DNA from 2 places in the Brevibacillus sp. AY1 genome. Region 2 is predicted to be linked to the other one. Evidence: riboswitches for the same ligand, from Rfam matches in the RefSeq annotation. Region 2 holds a riboswitch; the other holds the start of a gene.
What was found. Region 2 has a riboswitch for S-adenosylmethionine ahead of mtnK (S-methyl-5-thioribose kinase). Riboswitches for the same ligand answer to the same signal wherever they lie in the genome.
Positions count from the first base shown of each region.

Region 1 (14,850 bases), on a different contig from region 2:
GACGTGAAATTTTTAACGTCGTCTATGTGGGCAACAATATGGGTATGGCAATCGGTACTGCGCTTGCCGGATTGATTGCCACGATTTCCTTTCAGCTTACCTTTTTTATCAACAGTATCAGTACACTTTTGTTCGCCCTGTTCTTCTTCCTGATCATGAAACATATTTCCCATCAGGAGCTGGTCGGCAAAGACGGCGAAAAGGCGGTCAAACGCACTGGTCTGGAGACACTCAAGCTTTTGTTCAACTATCGCGTATACCTGTTCATGGCTCTCGGCGGCGGCTTTATCTTTTTCTCTACTACGGTCTGGAACACGGGTGTAGCCCCTTATCTGACCAGTCAGGGCATGCCACTCTCGGCTTACAGCTGGCTTTGGACGGTCAACGGAATCGTCATTTTCGCAGGTCAGCCTGTCATTGCCTGGTTCAAGCGCCTGCTGCAGCAAAATCTGTCCGCCCAGCTCGTCGCCAGTGCCGTTGCCTACGGCCTTGGATTTGCTTTCATGCTGTTCTTCCACGACAGCTACGCAGCTTTTATTACGGGCATGATCATTACGACGTTTGGCGAAATGTTGATTGCCCCTACTATCCCCACCTTTGTCTCAGAAAAAACGGGGGACATGGCTCCTTTTTATCTGGGAGTGGTGGGATCGATTACCACAGTCGGTCGTCTCTTGGGTCCGCTGGCCTTGGGCTATAGCTACGATCAGGGTGGCGTGCAGTCCAGTCTTCTGATTTCTACCATCGTTGCCTTTAGCGCCGTGCTTCTCTGTCTGCTTCACGCCTTTTTGCAACGGGATCGGCAGAATCAGGTCCGATCCTTATAGGAATTCATCGAAAACAAAAAGTCGCCCTCCCCTTTGGGAATGAGCGACTTTTCCTATTCAGACGGCCCGGGGACAGGTAAGTGACTTGCCATTTTCCTTTGGACCGATCTTGAGAAGATACGGTACGGCTACGCGGCTCCACGCTTCGGGGGAAGGCGCTGTCTCCACCTCTCCCGGGGAACACTGCTGAAGCATCGCAGTGTCGATACTCCCTCCCGGATCGAGTGCCACCACGGCCATCCCTTTAGGCAGCTCCTGAGCCAGTGACCGGGACAGACCTTCTACGGCAAACTTGGATGCACAATACGGAGCAACCATCCCCTCTCCATGACGTCCCCAATAAGAGCTGATGTTAATGATCACCCCTTCTGCCCGCTCCACCATCGCCCGACCCAAACCGCGTGTAACCCCTGTAATAATCACCAGTTTTTGCTTCAAGCGCAAGTTCCCTCAATCTTATACTTTTTAAACAAATATGTTTATTATAATAATAGAAGGGACTCATGCACAACCTATATGTGGGAAATAATAAAGACGCCCTTGCAGAGCGCCTTTTTAGCTTGCCTATGCCTTATTCACTGTACTTGTCGTAAGCACTGGTCAACAGGTTGGAGATCGTTTGCAGATCGTTGTTTTCGATCTGATGACGTTCGATCATCGTCATGATTTTGCCGTCCTTCATGATCGCAAAGGATGGGGAAGACGGAGCATAGCCTTCGAAGTACTCGCGGGCTTTTGCAGTCGCTTCCTTATCTTGTCCGGCAAACACAGTGTAAATGTTATCCGGTTTTTTCGCATGGTTCAAGGAATGAACAACAGCTGGACGTGCAAGTCCTGCTGCACAGCCGCAAACGGAGTTGACAACAACCAGCGTCAATCCTTTCGCATTTGGCAGGGTTTGCTCCACTTCTTCAGCAGTGCGAAGCTCTTGAAAACCATTGCGAGTCAACTCGTCACGCATGGGCTGGATCACTTGGCTCATATATGCTTCATAAGACATCATCGGGCAGTCTCTCCTTTTTTTCTCAATTCCATTACCACTATTATAACCCGTTCATTCCATTAGGAGAATCCGGAAGTGTGTAGGATTACACTTCCATCAAAATGGTAAGGATCATCGGGTTGCGCCCCGTTTTTTCGTAAATGAACGGTTTGATCACTTCGTTGATCTGCGACTTCAGCTCCGACCATTCCTTGATCTTCTTCTCCAAAGCTTCCTGGAGGCGCTGACGAACGAGCAGCGTCGCTTCCTGAATCAGGGATTCGGAGCCACGCACGTAAACGAAGCCTCGGCTGACGATGTCGGGACCCGTCAGGATCTTGAAGTTTTTCATGTCGAGGCTGACGACCACGACCATCAGACCATCCTCCGCCAAATGCTTGCGATCGCGCAGAACGATATTGCCTACGTCCCCGATGCCGCTGCCGTCGATCAGAACGATACCGGCTTGTACCTTGCTCATCCAGGTTTTTTCCCTCGAGCAGTTGAGCACTTCCCCATTATCCATCAGGAAGATGTTGCTCTCCTCGATCCCGACCTGCTGTGCCAGCTTGGAGTGCGTCTTCAGCATGCGATACTCCCCGTGAATTGGGATAAAGTAGCGTGGACGGATAAAGTTGAGCATCAGCTTCAGCTCTTCACTGCTGCCGTGACCGGAGGCGTGAATGTCAAAAGCATGGCTCAACACGACGTTGGCGCCAGCGCGATACAATTTATCAATCGTCCGGCTTACATTGATGGTATTCCCAGGAATCGGTGATGCAGAGATAATCACCGTGTCATCCGGATAGATGGAGACGGTGCGATGCGATCCCGAAGCAATGCGCGTCAAAGCTGCCATCGGCTCACCCTGGCTGCCGGTACAAATGATCAGCACCTGGTTGTCCGCGTAGTTGTCAATATGCTTGATGTCGATCAGCATACCCTCCGGCATCTGAATATAACCCAGTTCTTGTCCAATCAAAAAGACTTTTTCCATACTGCGGCCAATGACAGCTACTTTGCGATTGCACTCCTGTGCGGCATCGACTACCTGCTGAAGGCGATGTACGTTCGATGCGAATGTAGCCAAAATGATGCGGCCACGCGCTTTTTGCACAACCTCCAGAATTCCTTCGCCTACTGTGCGTTCCGACATGGTATAACCAGGACGTTCGCTGTTCGTACTGTCAGAGAGCAGTGCCAATACATCTCCGCTCGCGCCGATCCGGGCAATTTTTCCGTACTCGGTCGTTTGCCCTACTGGCGTCATGTCGAACTTGAAGTCTCCTGTGTGGATCACCATGCCCTCCGGTGTATGTAGAACGACCCCAAACGAATCCGGAATACTGTGATTGGTGCGGAAGAATGCTGCCTTCAACTGATTGAAAGGGATCTCCGTGTCTTCCGAAATCGGAATCAACGATACGTCATTTTGCATGCGGTGCTCTTCCAGCTTTGCCTTGACCAAGCCCAGGGTCAGGCGTCCGCCGTAGATCGGCACCTTGATTTGTTTCAACACATAAGGAATCGCTCCAATGTGATCCTCGTGGCCGTGCGTCAGCAACAAAGCTTTGATCTTGTGCTGATTTGCCACCAGATAGGAAACATCCGGAATCACCAAATCAATCCCGAACATCTCGTTTTCCGGAAATTTAACCCCACAATCAATGATGATGATTTCATCCTCGTACTCGACGCAGTACATATTTTTTCCGATCTCGCCGAGGCCGCCCATTGCGAAAATCTTAACGTCGCTCAAACTCTTTCCTCCTAACGTCATCGTGCATGATTTTGGGAACCCGAACCAAGCATGCCACCTCTATTGTATCACACCGGAAGGCATTCGTTTCATCTAGTCTTGCCAATCTCGGCCTATCTCCTACATTTTGATGAGAAAAGGGACACAAAACGCCCACCTGCTCTTGCTTTACTAAGCAATCGCAAGTGGGCGTTCGCAACATCCGATTGGACTGTCAACTTATCCTAATCTGCGAGGATCGACATCTCTTTCATCATCAAATCCATATCCATGTCCGCTGCCATGCCATAGGCTTGACGCATGTTGCCATCACCATCGACGAGGAACATACGGGCTGTATGGGTAATCGAATACCCAGACGGCGAATTCTCATCCGGCAGCTTCATGACAGCCATCCCAAAGTCTTTAGTGACCGTTTCAATGGCTGCATTGTCGCCGCGCAAAAACTTCCAGCCGCTCTGGTCAGCGTGGAATTTTTCCGCGTACTGCTGCAGCACTTCTGGAGTATCATAATCCGGATCAAAGGTAATGGTGAGGAACTCTACCTTGTCCCCAAACAATCCCTTTTCCTTCAACTGCTCTTGCAGCTGGGACATATTGTAAGTCGTCGCAGGACAAATATCCGGGCAATTGGTGAAGATGAATTCAACCAATCGCACCTTGCCCGCACTCTCCGAGAAGGTATACTTCGAGCCGTCAATATTGTCCAATGTGAAATCATTCAATGCCTTGATGACCGGAATCTGGGTCTTCTGCATGTATTGGTAACCAAAGATCCCGATAATCGCCAAAATCAGCACACCAGCTAATACTGGAAACCAGTGTTTTTGAACAGATGATTCTTTCTTTGCACCTTCACTCACGAGTATTGCCTCCCCATGCTCTTCCCTGCGGCTTCACACCTCTCCTCATGCCAGCCGCATTTTACGTGCGTACACGTCTTGCTTAGGATTCTTCTTTCTCTCCCGGCCAAGCGAGCATGCCACCGACCATATTGGCTACATCATAGCCCATTTCGCTCAAATACTCGGTCGCTCTGTGGCTGCGCGCACCGCTGCGGCACACCATCACTACGGGAATATTTTTATCCAGCTCATCCACTCGATGAGGCAAGAATCCAAGCGGAATCAGCTTCGCTTGTTTGATATGACCAGCATTCCACTCATCCACTTCACGAACGTCAATAACCTGCACCGGTTCTTTTGCTTCGAGCTTTTCCAGCAATTCTTGTGGAGTTATTTCTTTTACCTGTTCGTTCATCCTGAAATCCCCCTATATGTACGATTACGCAATCGATTTTTTCCTGCTTCATCATAACATATGCACGTTTTATTTTCTAACTGAACGACACTTCACAAAGGCGACTTCAAACAGATGAACTCAGGTGAAGCTTAGCACAAAATGCAGGGCGAATCCCTTTACATCGGCAAAGTATTTGTGAACGAGCAAAGGCGAAAGCGTTACAAATTAACGTCATGAAAGAAAAGAGGAGGCAGATCAGCTGCTCTCCTCTTTTTTCTATGGCTCCGAAATCATATTTTTCCTTGCTTGATCCACGTAGCGATCCGATACGAGCCGTAGAGACTTACCAGTGTAAGCAGGATCAGCATCAATAGCCACATGCCCAACTGACCGATCTCCTCCAGCTCCCGGGCGTTTTGAAATATGAAGAAACCGATGTACAGAATCATCAGGTAGCAGCCGATATTCGGAATCAGATAGGCGATCCGAAGCTTGCCATGTTTCTTCGTGCTCATAAGCGTTCACAGCCTTTCCTTCCTATACTTAATCAAATGCCACATAAACCACTATGAAAACTAATATTTTAATTGACAGAAGAGTATCACTTTCATACAATTGTGATAATTAATACGAAAACTCACGATTTTCATCAAGAGTGGCGGAGGGACAGGCCCGATGAAGCCCGGCAACCTGCATGTCAAATGCGAGGTGCCAATTCCTGCAGGATCGAATCTGTAGATTCTGGGAGATGAATGTTTGCGTACGGTATAGCCGGAGCCTTCTTCTTCCCAGAAGTAGGCTTTTGTTTTATTTTCACCGTTTTGCCCATTTTACCACAGAAAAAGGGAGAGATGACCATGTCAGATCAACAACAATGGAAACCGGAAACGATTGCTGTACACGGAGGCCAGGAGGTAGACCCCGTCACTGGCTCCAGAGCGGTTCCTATCTATCAAACAAGCTCGTACGTCTTCCGCGATACGGAGCATGCAGCAAATCTGTTCGCGCTCAAGGAATTGGGCAACATCTACACGCGCATCATGAACCCGACTCAGGACGCTTTCGAAAAACGTGTCGCCTTGCTTGAGGGTGGCGTGGGTGCGCTCGCTACTGCTTCCGGTCAGGCAGCCATTACCTTCTCCATTCTCAACATCGCCCAGGCCGGGGATGAAATCGTCGCCTCCAGCAGCCTGTACGGCGGTACTTACAATTTGTTCGCGCATACATTGCCACGTCTGGGTATCAAGGTTGTATTTGCGGATCAATCCAACCCAGAAAATTTTCGCGCGCTGATTAACGAAAAGACAAAGGCTGTTTTCGTCGAGACAATCGGCAACCCGCGCATCAACGTCGCTGATCTGGAAGCCATCTCTGCTGTAGCACATGAAAATGGCATTCCTTTGATCGTCGATAACACTTTTGCCACACCCATCCTCTGCCGTCCATTTGACCACGGCGCAGACATCGTCGTTCACTCCACGACAAAATTCATTGGCGGACACGGTACCGCGATTGGCGGCATCATCGTGGATTCCGGAAAATTTGACTGGACCAACGGCAAATTCCCTGGCCTGACGACACCAGATCCCAGCTATCACGGTGTTGTATATACCGAAGCACTCGGTCCGTTGGCCTATATTCTCAAGGCGCGCGTGCAGCTGCAACGCGATATCGGAGCAGCCGTCGCACCATTCAACTCCTTCCTGTTCCTGCAAGGTCTGGAGACTTTGCATCTGCGGATGGAACGTCATAGCGAAAATACGCTGGCAGTCGCCCGCTTCCTGGCTGCTCACCCTGACGTGGAATGGGTCAACTATCCTGGACTTGAATCCGATTCTGAATATGAGCTGGCGAAAAAGTATTTGCCAAAAGGCGCAGGCGCGATTCTTACCTTTGGTATCCGCGGTGGCGTGAAGGAAGGTCAAAAGCTGATCGAATCCGTGAAGCTCTTCTCGCACCTGGCAAATGTCGGTGACTCCAAGTCGTTGATCATTCACCCTGCCAGCACGACACACCAGCAGCTGACAGAAGCCGAGCAGGTTGCGGCAGGCGTATCGCCTGGCATGATTCGCTTGTCTGTCGGAACAGAAGCCATCGACGACATCATCGGTGATCTGGAACAGGCATTGAAACAAGCTGTTGCCGTAAGTGCTGTTTAATCTCTCACACAAAAATGAGGCTGGTTCGAAAGTAGATTTCTACTTGAGAACCGGCCTTTTTTACATCAAATCGCCTTTCATTGCGGTGAGATCGTCGAGTCGTCCCTTTCGCTCCGATCAATCTCTCGCATGCGCTCCAGTATCCGCCGTTTGCGGTACAGCATCATTCCCGCTTCCGCCACATCCTGCACAGTGGAGCGATTCAAATACGCCCCGAACAAAATTCCTGCGATCGGCACCATTTGAAACAGCTTTTTCCAACCAAAATTCTCCGTGTACGTCACGACGACTTCACGCCAGCCCTGCAATTGCGCGATCACATCCTTCTGTGCATGAGGATCGTCAAAGTGCGAAAGCTCGGCCAATATCGCTTTTTTCCCCACGATATCTGACGAGGCGAACTGCAGACATTTCACCACAAACAGACGCTCCTTCTTCTCCTCCGGACGATACCCGTAGCTGAGCGACATTTCCTGCAACACTTTCAGCGATGTCCCGATCAGCAAAGGAATATCCAAAGCCAGCGTAAAAATCCCGCCGATCCCTGTCGTCGCTCCTTGCACCGTGGCGAAGGTTGCCCGCGATTCCCTCAGCTCCATCGCTACCTCGTTCATCATCGAGAGCGGCGCTGCTGCAATCTCGTCCACTCCAATGTTGGAGGAGCTCCCCTCCTTCATCCGCTTGCGAAATCTGTTGTAAATGGGTTCGTCCTGCACGAGATAGGTTCCACCCGTTTCGAGAAATGCTGTCATTTCGTCTACGGCCAAGCCCAGCTTTTCCCTCACGAAGGCTGGCGTAATGCGGTCCAAAAGGACAAAAGGAAGCCTTCCGAGCTTTTCCCAGAACCACAAATCGTTCTGTCCCTTCTCCCAAGCCTCCACTTCTTTCAAAGACTGTATCAATGACTCTTTTGACTCCATCGGCCGCATTTCCCTCCCAGATTTCACGCATAATATCTCTCTTACGATACCCAGCTTCAAATGTTTCACTTGCAGCATGGTAGGTTCGAGCTACGGCCTGATTCCAACAATCAAATGCTCTATTCCTAAAAATATTGAATATATCATTCGAATATTTTAGAATATCAAAAATGAATCCAACTGAAAGAGTGATCCAATGAAACGGTTAAACATGGGTATCAGCCGTACCACCTATCAGGTAGAGCTGTCGCATTCCCCGCTATTTGAAGCTGCATTGGGAATCGCTGCTGCAACCTATGACTCGATCCACCCCACTTTGGAACAGCCAAGTGAGTACTGGCATCAGCTGCTGGCTGACCTCCCCCCTGACGTTCACACGGAAGTGGCCTATGCGAAGGAGCACAACACATGGAAAACACTCCTGCAGCTGCTTCATGTCCAGGCATTTTCTGATCTGGAAGCATTTCTGGCTTTTCTTCAGCAGCTGTCTGATGAGGAGCTGCGCTATCTGGCCCTGCCCTATCTTGGAGAAGAGCATCAACCAGCACGACTCCGGGCTGCTGCTGGCAATGAAGGGGACATCTTGTATTTGCGCCAGACATGCCATGACCACCTCTTCTTTCCTGCATACATCTCTCATGTGGCCACCGTCAATCCAGGTGAGCTGCGGAAGCATTTGAGCGTATTGATCCAGGGCTGGTATCTCGCACATGTCAAGCCGCGAGAGCTGGAAATCTCCCGCATGCTGGAACGTGACCGGGCACAAAAAGAGGCCTGGATGGGAAAAATGTCACCTGAGGAACTCGTTTCGCTGGCCACGGACGGCGAATATCCTCCTGAGCCGACTGTTACACGCGTGCTGCTTGTTCCTCAAGCGATTTACCGTCCCTGGACCGTACAGGCAGACGCCCCACAGACAAAAATTTTCTACTATCCAGTCGCAGAGCAGCATCTCTTTGAACAGGCCGACCCGTATCGTCCACCTCAATTGCTTGTCCAGCTCTTGAAAGCATTAGGCGACGAACATCGACTGCGACTGCTCAAAATCCTTGCTGAACAGGAAATGAGTCTGCAAGAACTGACTGAGCGTTTGCAGCTTGGCAAATCCACCGTACACCATCATCTGTCCATGCTGCGCGCAGCCCGCTTGGTGGAAACACAAGGTACGAAGTATAGATGGAAACGAACGGCCTTGGACAGGCTGCCTCTGCTGCTCGAACAATTCGTTAGCGATAAGAGACCAGAGGGGGAATCTTTTTGACGGTTCCTTCCCTCTTTCGCCAACCTTCCTATTTGTATATCCTGATAGGGCAGCTTGTCTCGGAGCTGGGAGCTACCCTTGGAACCTTGGCCAACAGCTGGCTGATTTATCAGGCTACTGGCTCCTACACCGCTGTTGGCGGTTTGTGGCTTCTCTACTTTTTGCCTTCTCTGGCTGTACAACTGATCGCGGGACCCTACCTGGATCGCTGGGAAAAAAAACGGGTCCTTGTCTTCTGCCAATGGACGAGAAGTATGGCTTTTTGTCTGTCATTTCTCTGTCTGCTCCTCTGGCCCGAGGTGCAGTGGCCATTCTATCTCATTTCCCTGATCAACGGACTCATCCAGCCGCTCTACGTACCAGCCAGTCAGTCCTTGCTCCCTTCTGTGGTGAAAAAGGAGCAGCTGCTTTCGGCCAATTCCTACCTCGATGCAGTCCTTCGCATGGCGATGATCTGCGGTCCGGTGCTGGGTGGGGTCATTGTAGCCGCACTGGAAGGAACCTGGTCGCTGGTTCTGGTGGCAGCAGGTTTTGCGCTTAGCGGTCTACTCTTGTTGAAAAGCCCGATCCATCAGGAAAAGAAAGCAGAGAAGTCTCAATCGTGGGTCACGATGTTTCTCGCGGGATTGCGCGTATTTCAGGAAAAGCCGCTCCTGCTGTGGCTGGGCATTTTTTTGGCTGTCGTCCAGTTCGCAGTCGGCATTACTATTGTGCTGACCATCCCGTTTATCGTGGACGAGCTGCATGGGTCCTCGCTACATGTAGGAATTTTCCAGGCAGGCTTTCCATTGGGATATCTGCTTGGCTCACTACTCGTACCCTATCTTTCTCGCTATTTCCGGGTAAAGCATGTGATCATGCTCGGGTCGATCGCGCTTGGTGGCGCTACCTTCATCGCTCTCGGTGTCGTACAGGATCTTTACCTGGCGATTGCCATTGAAGTCATCGCTGGAATAGCTGCTCCCTTTTTCCATGTTCACAGTACCAATCTGTACCAGCTCTCCGTACCGTCAGATCTCATGGGACGCGTATTTTCCGTCCGGTTGCTGATCATGCGCATGACGATGCCGCTCGGTGTCTGGCTAGGTGGACAATGGGGTGAGAGTATCGGCATTCGCCCTCTCTATATCAGCATGGGATGCCTGATCGTAGCCGTCGCCCTGCTAGGCATATTCCTGCCCTATTTTCGCGCACTATCGCAAAGCCACGAGACCCGTCTGAAAGAAGCGCAGCAATAGCGAGCATGCTGAATGTGTGTACCTACTGGATCAATAAAATATTGTAAATTTTCCCAAATTACATATCGAGAATGTGTATAATGAAGGACGGGTACTATCGTTCGATGGATGGAAAGAATAAAAAGGAGACTATCTGCTATGTCCAATTCTTCTTTGAATACCTTGCTCGACGCCGTTAACCGCGTCATTGTCGGAAAAGACAAACAAATCCGTTTGCTTGTCACGGCCTTGCTGGCTCGCGGCCATGTCTTGCTGGAGGATTTGCCTGGCATGGGAAAAACCGTTCTGGCTAAAACACTGGCACAGGCGATCGGCGGCAGCTACAATCGCGTGCAATTTACCGCTGACCTGCTTCCGTCTGACATCGTGGGACTGCATGTTTTCAATCAGCGCAGCCAAGATTTCGAATTGCGCAAGGGCCCCGTGTTTGCTGACGTTTTGCTCGCCGATGAGATCAACCGTGCTACACCACGTACACAATCAGGTCTATTAGAGTGCATGGAAGAACGCCAGGTGACGATTGAAGGCGTTACGTTGCCGCTCTCCCCTGCCATGCTGGTCATCGCGACACAAAATCCGATTGAGTCAGAAGGGACTTATCCACTGCCAGAAGCGCAATTGGACCGTTTTTTGTTTAAAATTTCGCTCGGGTACGGCAATAAAGAGGATGCGCGGGAGATTTTGCGTCGCTTCCGCAGTCAATCCCCCCTCGACGAGGTACAACCGGTCATCTCTGTTGAAGAGATCATCTCTCTGCAACAGGAAGTAACGAAGGTTCATGTCAGCCCGACTGTAGAAGATTATGTGATCGACCTGACAGAAGCGACACGTCATAACCGCTCTGTGGAGGTCGGGATCAGTCCGCGCGCTATGCTTGCCCTGGTTCGCTGTGCACAGGCAGCCGCCTATCTCGATGGTCGCCGTTTTGTACTACCAGATGATGTGAAGCATGTTTTTCCCTACCTCGCCACACATCGCATCCGACTGTCTATGGAAGCCGAGCTGCATGTGACCGAGGAGGAAGTCATCGAGCAAATTCTGCAAAGCGTACCGACTCCGGTCGAAGAAAGCGTGTAAGCAATGAACGCGAAGCAACCTTTTCAGCTGATCGGCTTTATTCTCCTGTTTGGAGCCCTGCTTTCCGGGAGCGGCTTTCTCTGGATTTTCGGCGGCCTTTTCCTTTTCCTGCCGGCAGCGCAAGAGTGGTGGCAGACACGAATTGGCCGCTGGCTGAAGGTGGATTGGACTGCTGATCAAAGCCGGGTCATGCCGGGTACCCCCGTTCAAGTAACGGTCCGCTTGCACAATCGCTCCTGGCTGCCGTTGCCTGCTACCTGGCTTCGAATCACCCTGCCGGATCACGTCACCGTAACCGGAGCAGCCGAGAGCAGCCAGAGCAATCAACGGACGTATATTCGACTACGCTTTGATGTGCCAGCACGCAAAAATGCTGCTCTTACCTTGGTCCTAACCCCACACAAGCGTGGCGTTGTCTGGCTAACCGATGTGGAGTGTGAAACCATCCCGCTGTTTCTCGGTGAGCCGAGCACGTTGACGCTGCCACTCTCTTTTTCACTGCTTGTCTATCCGACTCCGCTGCCGCTTCCCCCGCTTGCTTTCGACGAGACGGAGCCTGAAGGTAGCAGCCTTTCCCGGCAGAGACAGCAGGAAGATATGACTTTTTTGCGTGGGGTAAGATCGTATTTTCCGGGTGACCGAATCAAAAACATTCACTGGAAAGCGACAGCCAAAACCAATACCCTGCAAACCAGGCTGTTCGAACATACTGCACGCTCCAACTGGAGAGTCGTGGGCCATATTCTGCCTTCCTATGAACCGTCCTTACAACGGCATAATCACGACGAGAATGAGCGAACCATCTCCTGCATGGCTGCGATCTCCGTCTATTGCAGACGACATTCACTCAGCTATGAGCTGTTCCTTACAGTCAAACAACGCGGGCGGGAGCTCTACCATCTGCCAGCAGGAAGCGGAAAATCCCATCATCTCTATGTCATGACACAGCTTGCCCAGCTTCATCACTATTTCACGACTCCACTCACCTCGTTATTGCGTCGATTGGAGGATAGCTCGTCCAAAGATGCGATCCTGCTCATCACGCCTCGTCTGGATGAGCACGTGCATGCATCGATTGATCGGTTGCTTCGGCGTGGTCATCGAGTAGCTGTGCTGGACGTTTCCGGCGAGCAGGCCGCTTTACGTCGATATGAAACCACCGCCATACAGCGGAGAAGGGCGGTGTCGCCATGAGCTTCTTCGCCCTTGGACGATTGGGCATCCACTTTTGGATGGAGGCTTTGATGACAGCTGGCCTTCTGATGCTCTTTGGCTTCCTGTCGATCAGCGTTACACATATGCTCGTCTTCGGGTTGGCTGCTTCCGCGCTTTTTCTGATGGGCAGCTGGCTGCATCAGTCAGGCAGCCGCATCCTGTTGTTGCATCTGCTCATGTACCCGCTCTTTGCTGGAATAGGTATGCTCGGCTATTTGTTCTTCGACTCCTGGCTGATCGCCCTGCTCTTGACCGGCCTGTTGTATTGGCGCGTTCAATCCATCTCGCAAAGCAGCTTTCAGTATGACAACCTGCAAAATCGTTTTTTTCTAGCCACCTCGATTTGTTTGACCCATTTGACTATAGCAGTCCTGTTCTTACGCTCAGGAGAAGGGAAAAGCTTTGATTCTGCACCCTTCTACGGAATGTTCGTCCTGATCCTGGCCAGTTATCTGGTGTTGAACTGGCTCATCTATATGACTGACCTGCGGAACACACAGGCTCGTCCTTCTGCCGGCATGTCAGCATCGTTTGGGACACAGCTGCTTGCGACACGCAGTCTCATTGTCGCCGGTTATATACTCGGCGCCTCTTTGCTGCTGTGGCTGCTCGACTCCCTTTGGACGTGGTTGAAGGAGCCTGTTTACGAGCTGCTTTATCTGATATTCAGCCCGGTCCTGCAGGCTTTGTCCGATTGGTCAGAGAGTTTGGCGAGCCTTTTCGCCAAAAATGAGCGCATCACGGATATGATCAATGATCAAGGTGGTGCAGCCGAGCAGGCCTACGAAAATATGGACGGAACCGGGGAGCCCCTCTTTACTTCACTGGAGCCGTATCTGATCGGTGGAACCATCCTCCTCGTAGCAGTCCTGCTCGCCCTGTACATCTGGAGGCAGCGAAATCTTACGAAAGCAGAGTCCGACCATCAGGAAAGCCAACCGATCGCGAGCAGCGTGCTGACCGATCTCGCTCCGCCAGAAGAACCCGGGCAGCCTGTGCTCGATTTGGACCGCTTTTTCCATCGTCGTCCCGGCCCGTCTGAAGAACCGGTTCGGTACGCGTACTTCGAGTTTTTACAGCACATGTCCAGACAAGGCATCCAAATCTATCGCTACGAAACAAGCCAGGAATTCCTGCAACGACTTCGCAGAAAGCTAGACAACGCTGAGCACCTGGCCCTGGCTGAGCGCATCACGCGTTACTATGAGCAATACCGCTATCAGGAGCATTCTCTCTCGCCTGAAGATCTCGCGGACATGCAGCATGCCGTTCGTCAGCTCATCGCGTCTTCCACCTGAGCCTCATAGCCCGTCATGTATGATCAACCACGCTTTCGAAAGAGCGTGGTTTTTTCGCTTGCATCTCTTGACTTTCCATACTGCTTCCAGCATAATCACTTCACTTTTGGCAACCTGAATTCTCGATTTACCAATCGGTTAATTGAAATAAAGAAAGGAGTCAGCTCATGCAAGACCTTCCCCTGTGGCTGCGAAAGCATCTCTCTATCGTCAATCTGCCAGGGAATGAATTTTTCCATAGTCTTCACGTATTAGCCAACCCAGAGCATCATGCAACTCGCTTGGCATGGACCGAGGAGATCCTCCCTTCCATCCCGACATCCTTGCGCCATCAGCTCCAGGAGATGGATGCCCTCTCCAATCAATTCCTGAACGTGTTGGACTTTTTCCTGCCCTGGGAGGATACATATCACCACTCTATCGCAGCGCTGGTACGAGCGCTGGTGATGGAAGGCACGGCTTTTACAGCGCTACTACCCGACCTGGGGCTTCTGGGGGTAGTCCTGCTTTTGCTCATCACAGCCACTCTCCTCTTGGTCAGACGCGCAGAGCGGCATATGAAGGAGACCGGGAACATGGTGTTGTATTAGGAACAGAGGAAGGAGATGTGGGGGAGATGGAATCACGAGTTGCTTTAGGAAACGCGCTCAGCAAGCTATTTCACATCGAAGAGTGGGAGACTGACCCTGCCTTTAGCCGTTTTATTCCGATGGTATACGATCCTCTGGGGTTTGACTGGGCTCACTATTTTGAACCGGAATTCGTTTCGCGTTTCAATGGTTTCATGCTGGCAGGACGCGAAGAGGTGGAAACGGTTTTTCTCGCTGTTTTTCCTACCGAAGAAGTCCTGCAGTCCTTCATCCAGCAGGCTG
Region 1 is NZ_JAFLPN010000018.1:8,824-23,673, forward strand. It holds gene JZI27_RS14895 (MFS transporter) at 1-827, shown strand, start outside; gene JZI27_RS14900 (SDR family oxidoreductase) at 885-1,265, opposite strand; gene JZI27_RS14905 (BrxA/BrxB family bacilliredoxin) at 1,399-1,830, opposite strand; gene rnjA (ribonuclease J1) at 1,916-3,589, opposite strand; gene JZI27_RS14915 (SCO family protein) at 3,793-4,431, opposite strand; gene JZI27_RS14920 (rhodanese-like domain-containing protein) at 4,514-4,828, opposite strand; gene JZI27_RS14925 (hypothetical protein) at 5,101-5,325, opposite strand; SAM riboswitch class I at 5,454-5,565, shown strand; gene JZI27_RS14930 (homocysteine synthase) at 5,668-6,969, shown strand; gene JZI27_RS14935 (EcsC family protein) at 7,047-7,889, opposite strand; gene JZI27_RS14940 (ArsR/SmtB family transcription factor) at 8,086-9,150, shown strand; gene JZI27_RS14945 (MFS transporter) at 9,147-10,388, shown strand; gene JZI27_RS14950 (AAA family ATPase) at 10,527-11,465, shown strand; gene JZI27_RS14955 (DUF58 domain-containing protein) at 11,469-12,659, shown strand; gene JZI27_RS14960 (DUF4129 domain-containing protein) at 12,656-13,978, shown strand; gene JZI27_RS14965 (DUF5937 family protein) at 14,146-14,568, shown strand; gene JZI27_RS14970 (Nif3-like dinuclear metal center hexameric protein) at 14,595-14,850, shown strand, end outside.
Region 1: linked by a shared signal. The riboswitch ahead of JZI27_RS14930 (homocysteine synthase) and the one ahead of mtnK (S-methyl-5-thioribose kinase) in region 2 are both predicted to bind S-adenosylmethionine.

Region 2 (14,850 bases):
CATGGAGCAGCTGCCGGAAAGAGAGGATCAGTTGGCTACAGACCCGGCACAAGCCCTCGTCTCGCAGGAAATGTGGGCGAGTGCCCAGATTCATCTGGAGCTGCTTCCCGAACGGCAAAGACAAGTGATCCTGTTGTTTGCCATGCAATTTAGCTACGCGGAAATCGCCGAGGTGCTGGGGATTAGCCTGGCAGATGTGAAACGTTCACTGTTTAGGGGAAGACAAAAGATGCGCAAGTTGTGGAGGGAAAAGGCGGATGACGAACAAGGAGTTTGACAAAAGGGACGCTCGGCTGCTTGCCTATTTGCGCGGTGAGCTGACGGACGAGGATAAGGAGAGGCTGCAAGAAGAATTGGCAGAGGACGAGGCGTTCGCTGCGAAGCTGGAACACCTGCTGCTCGGGGAGGAAAAGGAGCCGGAGCAGCCGGCGCAAATCAGTCTTCCTGAGGAAAAGCAGAGCAGGATTCTACGCCGGGGAAAATGGAGAATGCGCTTGGGAAATTCAGCATTCACGCTGGGAATCGCGTTTCTGGCAGGCGTCCTGCTATTTGCAGTCAATACCTGGATCGGCACGAGCATGTACGATGAGCTGTTACGGGTGACGAGAAGCATGGTCAACTTTACGCAGCCGGGTATTACTGCGGGGAGCAGCGGTTCGCAGATCGGCCTGTTGTACGGGAATATAGAGATGGAGCTGCGTGAACAAGTGGGGGCGGATCAGAAAAATGCAGGGAAGATCGAGAGCACCAACCTCCTGTGGCTGGTCAGCGCTCAGCCAAAATGGCCGAATGGCGTCAGAGATGTCAAATTGTTTTTCCGTTTTCCATCTGAGGCCATGACGCCAGAAGAGACCGAATACCTGCGGACTCCAGCGTGGAAGGCGATGGAAAAACTGCCGGAGGGTACAGTCTCCCAGCTGGCCATCTCCTTTGACCGCTTGCTTACTTACGAGGAGTATTACAGCCTGATCTCTCGCCATGTGCCAGACTACGAGCAGGAAACGGTATGGTTAGCTGTGGATACAGGAGAAGAGCTGAAACAGGCAGACCGAGGTGAGGGCAATGTGATTCTCTCGGCAGGAGAAATCTGGGGATTTTCTGAACGGAGTTTGGACTACGGAAATGCTCCTATACAAGTAAATGCTGAGGGCAATCGAAGAACAGCGGCGTACGTGGCGGAGATGAAGTATTTGGCGGAGCAGGAGCGTCTGAGCCGTGCTGTCGGCAGAGGACTAATGTGGGGTCAGCCAAATATCCAAGAGCGCTATCAGTACCTGCAGGAGAATGGGGTAGGCATCTACGGCGCGGTGATAACAGGACCGACTAAGGAACTGCTCAAGCTGAAGGAGGAAACTTCTATCACGGCTGCTTTTCTGGGTCAAGTAGACTGGTGGAACTGGGAGCGTCCCGCTGCTTCTGGCACGCAGAATAGTTGGTAGAGCATAGGCGCACATTCGAGCTAAAAAGGTGTTGACATAGTCAATAGCGTGGTTGTATGATTCAAACTAATCAAAATTGCATACGTTGGATACCTTATCCAGAGAAGGTGGAGGGACTGGCCCGATGATACCCGGCAACCGACATGACGCGTGATTTGGTCGTTACTGCGACTGAAGAAAAAGCGACGTGCACGGTGCTAATTCCTGCAGAAACAAAAGTGGTCTGGAAGATAAGGGGGAGACGGGCACGTTTTCATCTACGTGTACGATTACGACCTCTTTTCTTCGAGAAAAGAGGTTTTTTTGCATGGGCTATTCCGTTTGATCGCAAGACTGGGTAATAGAACCAGTCGGCTTATGATATACGATAAATTGCTTAGAGGGGAGAAATAAAATCATGGCATATCGCGCGCTGACAGAACAAGAGGCGGTACAGTATGTGAAGGAAATACCTGGTCTATTTTCGAAGGGAGCAGAGTTGTCCAGTCGAGAGATCGGCGATGGAAACCTGAATCTGGTGTTCGATATTCGCGAGGATGCGACGGGCAAAAGCGTCATTGTGAAGCAGGCATTGCCGTACGCACGGGTGGTTGGAGAGTCATGGCCGCTGACCTTGGACCGCGCGCGGATTGAGAGTGAAGCACTGCAAATCCAGTACAAACTGGTTCCGGAGCTGGTGCCGCAGGTGTATCACTTTGATTCCGAGCTGGCTTTGACGGTCATGGAGAACGTCGGAGACCATGTCATCATGCGAAAAGGCTTGATTGAAGGCAATCGCTATCCTCTCTTTGCAAAGCAGATCGGCAAATTTTTAGCGCACACCCTGTTCTACACCTCGGACCTGGGGGCGCATCCATATGAGAAAAAGGCTCTTGTCGGAAGATTCATCAATCCAGAATTGTGCAAAATTACGGAAGATCTTGTCTTTACAGACCCGTACGAAAATGCTCCAACCAACAACTTTAACCCGCTGATTCGCCGTGAAGTGGAAGCGATCTGGCACAACAAGCCGCTCAAGCTGGAGATCGCCAAGCTGAAATATGATTTCCTGACACGTGCAGAGGCGCTGCTGCATGGCGATCTGCATACAGGCAGCATTTTTATTACAAAAACCAGTCTGAAAGCGATTGATCCGGAATTCGCCTACTATGGTCCACTCGGCTTTGATATCGGAGCGGTGATTGCCAATCTTCTGCTCAACTACGCAGGTCAGCACGGCTTGCAGAAAGATCAAGGAGAAAGGGAGTCGTACCGCGAATATCTACTGGAAACGGTAGAAGATGTCTGGAACGAATTCGTTTCGCAGTTCGTTCAGCTGTGGCACAAGCATGCAAAAGAGCGCAGCGCCCATGTGGAAGGTCTGTGGGAGAGCTACGTCAAGCGCTTGATCCAGGATGCAGCTGGCTATGCGGGCTGCAAGGTGCTGCGACGCGTGATCGGACTTGCCGGCGTGGCAGACCTGAATGAAATTGCGGATGAGAAGGTGCGAGCAGAAGCGGAACGCCTGGCACTCGCCATCGGAGAGGCACTGATTCTGGAGCGCGGCAACGTCGGCGAATCGACCGATATCACGGACATTGTCCGTACCGTGTCAGCAAGATTTTATCAGGAGGCAGCGACAGTATGACAACGAGTACACAACTAACGCCAGTCAAGTGGGAAGGCGATGCGCTCATTCTGCTGGACCAGACGAAATTGCCCGTAGAAACAATCTACCTGGAATTGACCACTTCTGAAGAGGTGTGGGCATCGATCCGCCACCTACAGGTAAGAGGAGCACCGGCGATCGGCATGGCTGCAGCTTATGGACTGTATCTGGGAATCCGCAACAGCGAGGCTACCACGTTTGAGGCTTTCTGGTCTGATGTTAGCAAACAGGCGGAATATCTGGGCAGCTCCCGTCCTACGGCAGTGAACCTTTTCTGGGCGATTGACCGCATCAAGGCGCGCGTCCAGCAGAATGCCGACAAGTCTGTCGCGGAACTGAAAGCAGCCGTCCTGGACGAAGCGTTGGCGATTCAAAAAGAAGACGCAGAGGTCTGCCGGACAATTGGTGAGCATTTGCTTACTTTATTGGAAGACGGGATGGGGATTCTCACACACTGTAATCCCGGGGCATTGGCGACTGCGGCCTATGGTACAGCGACTGCGCCCCTCTATTTGGCAAAGGAGCGAGGCTGGGATTTGAAGGTATACGCGGACGAAACTCGTCCTGTTTTGCAGGGTGCTCGTCTGACCGCTTTTGAATTGCAGCAAGCTGGCATCGATGTAACCCTGATCTGTGACAACATGGCGGCCATGGTGATGTCCCAAGGCAAGGTGCAAGCTGTGATCGTCGGTACGGATCGCGTGGCAGCCAATGGCGACGTAGCCAACAAGATCGGTACCTACGGCGTAGCGGTACTGGCGAAGGCGCACGGCATTCCCTTTTACGTTGCAGCCCCGCTTTCTTCCATCGACCTGGAGACCCCTACCGGAGCAGATATTCCGATCGAGGAACGTCCGGGAGAGGAGATCACGCACGGTTTGGGCAAACAGGTGGCACCGGACGATATCAAGGTCTACAACCCTGCGTTCGATGTGACACCAGCACCGTACATTACCGCGATCGTGACCGAGACAGGAATCTACAAACCGGAAGAGATCGGAAAAAGCAAATCCTAACTGACAGCCTGCGTCCACCAGCCATAGAGGTGGGCGCTTTTTCATATAGGGCAATATGGAAAGGAAAAGGGGTGCAGATGCAATGACAGCAGAGAAAAAACGTATGAGTGTAAAGGCGGAATGGTTGGGAAAGCGGAAATTCCAAGCGAAGGGACCGAGTGGCTATCCCGTTCTGATGGATGCAGGTCCAGCGTATGGTGGTGAGAGTGGAGGAAACAGTCCACTTGAGCTGGTGCTTGTCGGTCTGACAGGCTGTATCGGCATAGGTGTGACGCAGCTGCTGGAAAAGATGCGTCAGCCTTTGGAATCCCTCGAAATCGTGGCGGATGGCATTCGTGAAGTGGAGGTGCCCCATGCGATTACAGAAGTCGATCTTATCTTTCATGTAAAGGGAGAGCTCTCACCGTCTCGCATCTGGCAGGCAGTAAAGCTGGAAACAGAGCGGTATTGTCCGGTGGCGGCTTCCCTCACAGCTGTCATTACCCCTCATGTCATTCTAAACGGTATCGAGACTCCCATTCCCGAGGAGGAATAGAGACAAATTCACTCTCAGAGGAAAAAGTGTGCTTGAAAGAATGTACATAGAAATAGGGAGGGATTTGGATGAGAGTAATACCGTTGTCAGAAGAATCGTATCTCAAACAGCTGGAGCCTTCCGATGCACAGGAAATGTTCTGGCTGACCGATACCAACCGCCAGTATTTGCGCGAATGGCTGCCCTGGCTGGACTACACGAGAACAGTGGAGGATACAGCCGGCTTTATCCAGATGACGATCAACCAGCACAACAATAATCAGGGTACGCATTACGGGATCTGGTATATAGGAAGACTCGCTGGAACGCTGGGCGTGCACAATCTGGACTGGATAAACAGAAAAACATCGCTGGGCTACTGGCTCGGAGCCCAATTTCAAGGGCATGGTTTGATGACCCAGGCGGTGGTTTCGTATATGGATCAGCTGGTTTTTGGTTCCTGGGGAATGGAAAAGCTGACGATTCAAGCGGCAACTGAAAATGGTAAAAGCAGGGCGATTCCAGAGCGTCTGGGTTTTCAGCTGGAAGGAGTTCTGCGCAGAAACGAATTCCTCTACGACCATTTCGTCGACCACGCCGTGTACAGTATGCTGCGCTCGGAGTGGGAAGAATTCCGCTCAAGTAAAATGGATTGACAAGGAAAATTCAGTAAATTACGATGAGGAAAGCGGTAAAAGGGGTTGCGATTACGCATCCCCTTTTTCGATGTCACTCTTCCCTGATGGTGCCTCGACAGAGGATTATTTCCATCTCTGGGTGGATAGGCAGGTATATTTGGCTTGTAAAGAGGTGATTAGCATGCAGATACTGCGGGACTTATCCTGGTTTTTTCGAGCACATTGGAAACGGTACACAGTGGGTATCGCATTCCTGTTTTTAATTGATGTTTTGATGCTGTGGCCGCCGCGTCTGGTCGGTGAGACGGTAGACTCGATTCGCAATGGCTCTCTGACGACGGCCCATTTGACCGAGTCGGTCGCGATCCTGCTCTCGCTGGGTATCGCTTTATACGTGATGCGATTTATATGGCGGTATCTGTTGAATGGCGGAGCACTCATTCTGGAGCGGACTTTGCGTGAGCGCCTTTTTTCCCATCTGACGCGCATGACACCTTCCTTTTATCAGCGCAGACGAAGCGGCGATCTGATGGCCATCGCGACCAACGATATACCGGCAGTCGAACAGACGGCAAGCATGGGTGTACTGACCTTGGTAGATTCCTTGTTTATGACTGTACTCACGCTTGGAGTCATGATGGTTACGATCGATTGGAAGCTGACATTGGCAGCACTGATCCCGATGCCGTTCTTGGCCTGGTCGACTGCTTATTACGGACGACTGCTGCACGAACGCTTTTACTTGGCGCAGGAAGCATTTGGCGAGATGAACGATCACGTTCAGCAATCCGTTTCGGGTGTTCGTGTGATGCGCGCTTTTGTGCAGGAAGACAAAGATGTAGATGCCTTTCGCCGTGTCAGCGAAAAAACGCTGGAACGAAACGTAAACGTGTCACGCATCGATGCGTTATTCGATCCGACGATCGCGATCATTATCGGGTTCAGTTTTTTAATCGGGCTTGGCTATGGGACGTATCTCGTCTTTACCAGCTCCATCTCACTTGGCGATCTGGTCGCCTTCAACCTGTATTTGGGCCTGTTGATCTGGCCGATGTTTGCCTTTGGCTGGCTGATCAATGTCGTACAGCGGGGAAGCGCGTCCCTCAAGCGTTTGTCCGAAATGCTGATCGAGGAGCCCGATGTGCATGAGGCGAATCAGCCTGTCACGGAAGCAAAAGGCAATTCGATTGAAGCCCGCCATTTTACATTTACGTATCCGGGTACGAGCAAGCCTGTCTTGCAGGATCTTTCATTTTCACTCGGTGAAGGAGAAACGCTCGGGATCGTGGGGCGCACAGGAAGCGGAAAATCGACGCTGTGCCGTTCTCTCTTGCATCAATACCGCATGCAGGATGATGCCCTCTTCATTGGCGGCGTAGCGATCGAGAGACTGTCCTTTGATGCGCTGCGTGCCAAAATCGGCTATGTGCCACAGGAGCATTTGCTGTTCTCCAGAACGATCGCGGAGAATGTGGCATTCGGAAAGCCTGAAGCGACTGAGCAGGAGGTGCTTCGTGCGCTGGAGCTGGCTGAAATGGGACGCGATCTCATGCAGTTCAGCGAGGGTCTTGAGACGATGGTAGGCGAGAAGGGAGTTACCCTGTCAGGCGGACAGAAGCAGCGTATTTCGATTGCACGAGCCTTGCTGATGGATGCAGATATTCTCATTCTCGATGACTCCCTTTCTGCTGTGGATGCGCGGACGGAAGAGAGGATCGTGCATCATCTGCGCCAGGAGCGCGCAGGAAAAACAACGATTATTACGGCCCACCGCTTGTCTGCTGTCCAGCATGCCCAATTGATCCTCGTGCTCGAGGAGGGCAGGATTGTGGAACGCGGTACGCATGACGAGCTGATGTTGCTGGGTGGCTGGTACGCTGAGCAGTATCGCCGCCAGCAGATGGAACAGGATGTAGTCGGCCAGGAATAGGAAGGAGAGCGTTTCATGAATGGGCATAGCGTGTGGAAACGGCTGGTCGATTTCGCCAGACCGTTTCAAAAACAGATAGCAGGAGCGCTTTTCTTGCTGTTGCTCGGTACGGGTGCAGAGCTGGCAGGTCCTTTTTTGGCCAAGGTCATGATCGACAATCACATCCTGTCGATCCAAAAGGCCTGGTATGAGTTTGCACAGGAACCAACGGCCGGTGCTGAAAAAGCCGTAGAAGTGGAAGGCAAGTACTATGTGCGGGAGGATCGGCTGCCCTCCATCGGAGAAACACCGGAGGGCGCCAAGGAGCATCAGACGACGGTGCTGGCGGAAGGAACCACGTATTATCTGGTCTTTGGACCTGTGGACCAGAACGGGGAAAAGAGCATTGTACCGACGACTGAGGAGAATGGCCGTCAGCACGTAGAAGTAACGGTCAACCAGTCGGAGCCCGTAGCAGGGATACGCTTGACCGCAGATGAGGTCAAAGCGATGTACGAAGGTGATATTCAGCCGATTATTTGGCTGTCTGTCGGGTATGGCGCACTCATCCTCTTGTCAGCGGGTTTTAATTACATTCAGATCTTATGGCTCCAAACCATCGCGCAGCGCATTATCCAGCAGATGCGGATGAAGCTGTTTATTCATTTGCAAAAGCTGCCGGTGTCTTTCTTTGACAAGACGCCAGTGGGTTCTCTCGTCTCCCGCGTCAGCAATGATACCGAGGCGATACGCGAGCTGTACGTCAGCGTGCTGGCTACCTTTGTGCAAAACGGATTGTATTTGATCGGCATCTTGATTGCCCTGTACATCCTGCAGCCAGAGCTCGCGCTGTTCTGCTTTTTGACAGTGCCGCTGCTGGTTTTGCTGGTCATTTTTTATCGCAAATACAGCTCCCGCTACTACACGATCATTCGTGCGAGGCTGGCTGACATGAATGCGATGATCAACGAAATGATTCAAAACATGACGATCGTGCAAGCCTTCCGTCGAGAGGAAGGTGTCCAGAAGGAATTCTCAAAGGTAAACGAGGAGTACTTCAAGGTCAAGCTGAAGGAAATCAACATCGAGTCGTTTCTCCTGCGCCCGGCTGTTGACCTGATCTGGAAAATCGCCTTGACGATCATTATCTGGTATTACGGCTCTGCTTCCTTCCACAGTGCCATCTCTTTCGGGGCACTCTTCGCTTTCGTGGATTACATGGGGCGCTTTTTTGAGCCAATCAACATGATCATGAACCGCCTGTCACAGCTGCAGCAGGCGAATATATCGGCCAAGCGCGTGTTTGAAATCATGGATACACCTGCAGAGGTCGCTAGCGCGAGAGAACAGATCGCGCGACCGCGTGGAGAAGTGGTATTCGACAAGGTTTCCTTTGCTTATTCGGGTGAGGAGTACGTGTTGAAAGACGTTTCGTTCACCGCCAAGCCGGGAGAGACGATTGCGCTGGTTGGACACACGGGTTCTGGAAAAAGCTCCTTGATGAATCTGCTGCTGGGCTACTATCCGGTGACCCAAGGACGCATTTTGATTGATGATGCACCAATGAGCGAGATGGATATTCAGTCGCTTCGCCGTCATATCGGCCTCGTCCTGCAGGATCCGTTCCTGTTTACTGGGAGCGTCGGCTTCAATATTCGCATGTACAACGACGACATCACCAACGAACAAGTCAGAGAAGCAGCCAAGGCCGTCAGGGCAGATGCCTTTATTTCAAAACTGCCGGGTGGTTATGACGAACCGGTAGTAGAACGGGGGATGACGTTGTCCGCTGGCCAGCGACAGCTCATCTCTTTTGCCCGGGCACTTGTCTCTGATCCTGCGATCCTGATTCTGGATGAAGCGACTGCCAGTATTGACAGTGAGACCGAGTCTGCGATCCAGGAGGCTTTGCACGTATTGTCCCGCGGAAGGACGACCTTCATCATTGCGCACCGGCTGTCTACGATTCAACATGCGGATCAGATTCTCGTGCTGTCTCGTGGTGAAGTCGTGGAGCGGGGCACGCATGAGGAATTGATGGGGCAGGATGGACTGTATCGAAAAATGTACCAGCTCCAGCAAGGCGGTCTGTCTGCTACAGTAAATGGATAATCCAAGTGGAGGTTCAACACCATGCAATCATCTCGCTACACCTTTTGGGTGTTGATCGTCGTCGTGGCGGTCGCAGGGGCCAATCAAGGACTGACGATTCCGCTGCTCGCTGTCATGCTGGAGCAGCAGGGCGTATCGACTGTCGTGAATGGGTTAAATGCGACTGCCCTCTATATCGGAGTTGTACTGGTTTCACCCTGGCTGGAGATCCCCTTGCGCCGCATCGGGTACCGCAATACGATTTTTTGGGGACTAGTGCTGTTGACCGTATCGACGCTTCTCGTCCCTATGTTTTCTTCGCTCACCGTCTGGTTTGTTCTGAGACTTCTGATGGGCGTAGGCGATTCCAGCTTGCATTACGCCAGCCAGATGTGGGTGACCAAGATCACCTCGGAGAAGAACCGCGGTCGGGATCTGTCCATTTACGGTCTGGCATTCGGAATTGGCTTTGCGATAGGACCTTTGGGTTTAAACCTGCTGACGTTCGGGGTATGGGTGCCATTTGGAGCGTTGATTGTCTTGTACGTCATCGCCTACGCGCTGTTGGCCCGAATCAAGAATGACTTCCCAGAGGAAATCAAACAGACGGAGAAAAAGCAGAACAAGTACGTGGCAGTTCTGCGCATCGCTTGGCTGGCGCTGATTCCTCCTTTTCTTTACGGCTTTATGGAAACGTCGCTAAATGGCAGCTTTCCCATCTACGCCTTGCGCACAGGCTTGTCACTGGAATGGACTTCCCTGATCCTGCCCTCCTTTATCGTAGGAAGCATCATTTTGCAAATGCCGCTTGGTATGCTGAGTGATCGCATTGGACGCAAGAAGGTCATGTTTGTCTGCGCTTTGGTCGGAGCTGCGGCTTTCTTCCTCTTCCCGGTTGCGGGAGAAAATGTCTGGTTCATGATGCTGATGCTGGCAATCGCCGGGGCGGCTGTGGGGTCTTTTTACTCGCTCGGATTGGCTTACGCGGCGGACATTTTGCCTGCTTCCATGATCCCTACGGTGGGTATCATAGCCGGTATCAATTTTGGGGTAGCGAGCATTCTGGCTCCAGGCTTGAATGGATTTTTAATGCAGGCGTGGGAGCCGTGGACGATGTTTTGGCTGATGGGAGCGCAGCTGCTGGCGTTTGCTATCGCGTGTCTGGTCCATCGCGAGACTTCAGCGGCACAAAAAGAGATACCGATTTCATTGCAAAAGCATGGTTAATCGAAAGAGTAAAGGATGGGCAATGGCACTTTTCCTGTAAAAGACAGGGGAGGTGCCGTTTTTTTAGTGGTTTTGTCCGACAATTTGTTCATGGTGCCAAAAAGAAGCATAAACGGGCGGCAGGTAGGGAAGCGTAGATATATAGAGAATGAATGGTGGAAGGGGTTGCTCCATATGTTTACTCCATGTATTTTCAAGCGAGGGATCATCTGGGTCGTATTTTTTGTCATCAGCATGTTTGTCATTCCGTTTTTTGCCGAAGAGGATGCCAAATCACCTGTTCCTGCCGCACCTCAGGTTCAGACAAAGTAAATGGATCGACCACATAGAGTGGAATCTTCTTTTTGCGGTGAAGCGCTTACATGATTTTATTGCGAAAAAGGACTCGCTTTCCATGCAAGGTATGAGCTGGAGGCGAGTCTTTTTGCTATGTATAGACCTAATGCCGTTTTTCTCGATTCACGAACGTATGGGCGATCAGATCCTGCCATCCTTGTTTTTTCTTGTTCCAGCCAACCCACATATACCCCAGTCCGAATGGAAGCGAGCAAAGCGGCTTGCCGATCCATTCACGCACGAGCACCTGACCGATGGATAACGTTTGGCGTTTCGCACCAACCGGTATCACGCGAATACCCATGATGATTTTACCCAGCGTCTGTCCCGTCCACCAGGGAGTAGCGAACCACAGTGGCTGCCGCGCTCTGCTGTCCCGTTATGACTCCAGTTACAAACAGCTGCACGATTTTACTGCTGCCGACGCCTGAAACAATATTTTCATCCCAGGAGTAGCCAGGGTGGTCGGCGAGTTTATCCGTCGTGCTAGCAAACCCTTCTACGATAAGCCCAGCCAAAAGAACGGAAAAGACGATGATAAGAGCGATCCATTGTTTGCGTTCCATACAGGTCACCTCAGGTCTTAGCATGAGCAGCAATCGTTAGAGTTACACATGCGAAACGCCAAAAAAAGGATTGACGAAGAAAGAGGTCTACATTAGAATTAATATAAATTTATTGGCTTTGCGCAAAAATATTCACCTAGGTAAAGATAGGAATAATCATTATCAATTAGGATGCTGTTGCCTTCGGGCAGCAGCTTCCACTGTTTTTACGGGAGAAATAAGTCTGATTCTCTTTCTCAACGAGAGAAAAAAAGGAGATGGTTGTCTTGATGGAAAAAATCGCGATGGCTCTGTCTGCAATCGGTTTGTTGAGCAGTTGGCTGTACGGGGAGGTTTGGGGGGGTGACCTGGCTTGGATAGCCGTGCTCTTGTGCGGGGTTCCGATCGCTTGGGCGGCGAGCAAGGAGCTGTTTATGGAACGCAAGATCAACAGTGATGTGCTGGTGACGATTGCAATCGTAGCTGCTGTAGGCATCGGTGAAATTTTTGCTGCAGGGGAAGTAGCCTTGATCATGATGATCGGGATGTGGTTGGAGAACCGTACTGTAGCGAAGGCTGCATCTGCACTGGAGGAAATGGTACAGATGGTTCCGCAGACGGCGATGGTCAAACGTGAGCACGGCTGGGTAGAAATAGCTTTGGAAAAGGTCGTCAAGGGAGATGTGGTTCAGGTCAAACCGGGTGAGAAGGTGCCAGTGGATGGTGTCGTCCATCACGGTCAAGCAGCCGTTGATCAGGCAGCATTGACGGGGGAATCGCTGCCAGTAGAAAAGCGTCAGGGTGACGAGGTTTTCATGGGGACGTTGAACACCAATGGCGTCATCGAGATCGTTGCGGAGCGAGTTGGTGACGAAACGACTTTTGCCAAGGTAACCCGTCTCGTGGCAGAAGCGATGGAACGCAAGGCACCTGTACAGCGCCTGTTGGATCGTTGGGCAGCCTGGATTGTTCCCAGCAGTCTGATCCTGGCTATTCTTATGTTCATGATCACAGGTGATCTGGTTCGAGCGGTTACCATCCTCATCGTTTTCTGTCCCTGCGCATTGGTATTGGCTACGCCGACTGCGATCATGGCAGGTATCGGAAGTGCAGCCAAGCATGGGATTCTCATCAAAAGTGGCGTGGCAATGGAGCAAATCGGTCTGGTCAATGCTCTGCTGTTTGACAAGACAGGTACACTGACCGAAGGAAAATTGCAGGTAACCGGAGTAGCTCGCTTGCACAACCAGCAGGCTGAGGATGTGTTGCGCCTGGCCGCGGCGCTGGAGCAGCACTCGGAGCATCCAGTCGCACACGCCATCGTGAAGGCAGGGGAAGACAGAGGCATCAAGCTGCCGCAGGTGGATTCCTTTCTCGTTCACCCGGGGAATGGTGTGTCGGGGCAAATCGACGGTCATGAAGTCATGGTAGGGAATCGCCGCTTTTTCACGGACAAGGGGATTGAAACAGCAGAGCTGACGCAGATGAGAGAAGAGCAGGAGAGTGCTGGACATACGGCGGTTTTCGTTGCCCGTGACCGCAAGCTGGTCGGAATGATTTCTTTGGCTGACCGCGTTCGTCTGGAATCGCGGGATACGATCGGACGATTGCGGCTCAATGGTGTGGGCGAGATTGCGATGCTGACCGGAGACAACAGGGGGGCGGCCAGTCAGATTGCGCGTCAGGCCGGGGTGACGACTGTCTATGCAGAACAATTTCCGGAGGCGAAGTATCAACGTGTAGAAGAGCATCGTCAAAAAGGGCATATTGTCGGGATGGTCGGTGACGGTATTAACGATGCGCCTGCACTGACAGCAGCGCATGTGGGGATTGCGATGGGGGCTGGCGGAACACAGATAGCAGCGGAAGCAGCTGACATTGTCATCATGAACGATGATGTGTCCAAGGTGGCAGATGTCGTACAGCTCGGACAAAAAACGCTTCGGGTCATTCGCGAGAACCTGATCGTCTCCAGCGTGATCAACGCCATAGCGGTCATTCTGGCGATGGCCGGAATCCTTGGGCCTGTAGGAGGAGCTTTTGTCCACAATGCCACATCTGTCCTGGTCGTCCTCAATTCGGCTCGGTTGATTCACTTCCTGTCCAGCAAAAAGAGAGAAAAAGGCATGACTTGACTTGTACGACTTGTTCTTGCCAGGGTGACTGTAATCTGACGGCAAAAGGATAGTGGCTGTGCAAAACAGCTTAAACCGGAGGTGAGTTGCTTCCGGTTATTCTTTTTGCTCCCATTTCATGCAATTGCGGCAATATTCATGTAATATATAGGAGATAGGCGAAAAGTAGACGATTTGCAGGGGGTGATGCCATGATTATCCAGGTAAAGGACTTGAAGAAGAATTATGGCAATTTACAGGTATTGAAGGGCATAACCACACAGGTCGAAGAAAGAGAAGTCGTATGTGTAATCGGCCCATCTGGCTCAGGAAAAAGTACATTTTTACGTTGCCTTAATCAGTTGGAGGAAATGACCAGCGGCCAGATTATCATGAGCGGACATGATTTGTCTGATCCCAAGGTAGATATCAACAAGGTGCGCGAAGACGTAGGAATGGTTTTTCAGCGCTTTAATTTGTTTCCACACAAAACGGTGCTGGAAAATGTGATGCTGGCACCGATCAAAGTGCGCAAAACCGCGCAGGAAGAGGCACGCAAGCATGGTTTGGCGCTATTGAAGAAGGTAGGCCTGGAGGACAAAGCCGATGTCTATCCGGACCGCTTGTCAGGCGGACAGATGCAGCGCGTGGCGATTGCTCGTGCTTTGGCGATGAATCCCAAAGTCATGCTGTTCGATGAGCCAACCTCCGCACTTGATCCGGAGCTGGTGGGTGAGGTGCTTGCTGTTATGAAAAATCTGGCTACAGAAGGAATGACCATGATCGTGGTCACCCATGAGATGGGCTTTGCACGTGAGGTGGGGGACAGAGTTATTTTTATGGACCAGGGAGTCATCATGGAGGAAGGAAAGCCTGAAGAGGTATTTGAAAATCCGACAAATGAGAGACTCCGATCCTTTTTGGGCAAGGTGATGGTCAGTTGATCAAGCTGTGTAATATAGAAGCTTTGCCAGAAGATCATATCGATGATGATCAGAAGATGTGTACCCTTTTTCTAGGGGATGCTGCCGGCAGTGAAAAGCTCTATGTCAATATCGACAAGGTGCAGCCAGGGGCAAAAAGCACGAAGTATCACAGTCACAGCCTTCAGGAGGAGTTTTTTCTGATCCTGGCGGGCACGGGTACGCTTCGGATGAATGATGAATACATCCTAGTGAAAAAAGGGGATTTCATCGCCAAGCCTGCCGGAAGAGGAATCGCCCACCAGTTCATCAATACGGGTGAAGAGGTATTGGAAATTCTGGATACGGGACTAAAGGTAAAGGATGATATTGCCTACTATCCAGATGAAGATGTCCTCTTTGCACGTGGACAAAAAAAGATGTTTAAACAAACGGATTCCTTACAAAACT
Region 2 is NZ_JAFLPN010000002.1:238,267-253,116, forward strand. It holds gene JZI27_RS04590 (sigma-70 family RNA polymerase sigma factor) at 1-277, shown strand, start outside; gene JZI27_RS04595 (anti-sigma factor) at 258-1,439, shown strand; SAM riboswitch class I at 1,531-1,676, shown strand; gene mtnK (S-methyl-5-thioribose kinase) at 1,837-3,066, shown strand; gene mtnA (S-methyl-5-thioribose-1-phosphate isomerase) at 3,063-4,103, shown strand; gene JZI27_RS04610 (OsmC family protein) at 4,186-4,638, shown strand; gene JZI27_RS04615 (GNAT family N-acetyltransferase) at 4,707-5,273, shown strand; gene JZI27_RS04620 (ABC transporter ATP-binding protein) at 5,437-7,185, shown strand; gene JZI27_RS04625 (ABC transporter ATP-binding protein) at 7,201-9,276, shown strand; gene JZI27_RS04630 (MFS transporter) at 9,298-10,482, shown strand; gene JZI27_RS04635 (hypothetical protein) at 10,657-10,794, shown strand; gene JZI27_RS04640 (RDD family protein) at 10,922-11,122, opposite strand; gene JZI27_RS04645 (hypothetical protein) at 11,130-11,384, opposite strand; gene JZI27_RS04650 (heavy metal translocating P-type ATPase) at 11,654-13,498, shown strand; gene JZI27_RS04655 (amino acid ABC transporter ATP-binding protein) at 13,690-14,421, shown strand; gene JZI27_RS04660 (cupin domain-containing protein) at 14,418-14,850, shown strand, end outside.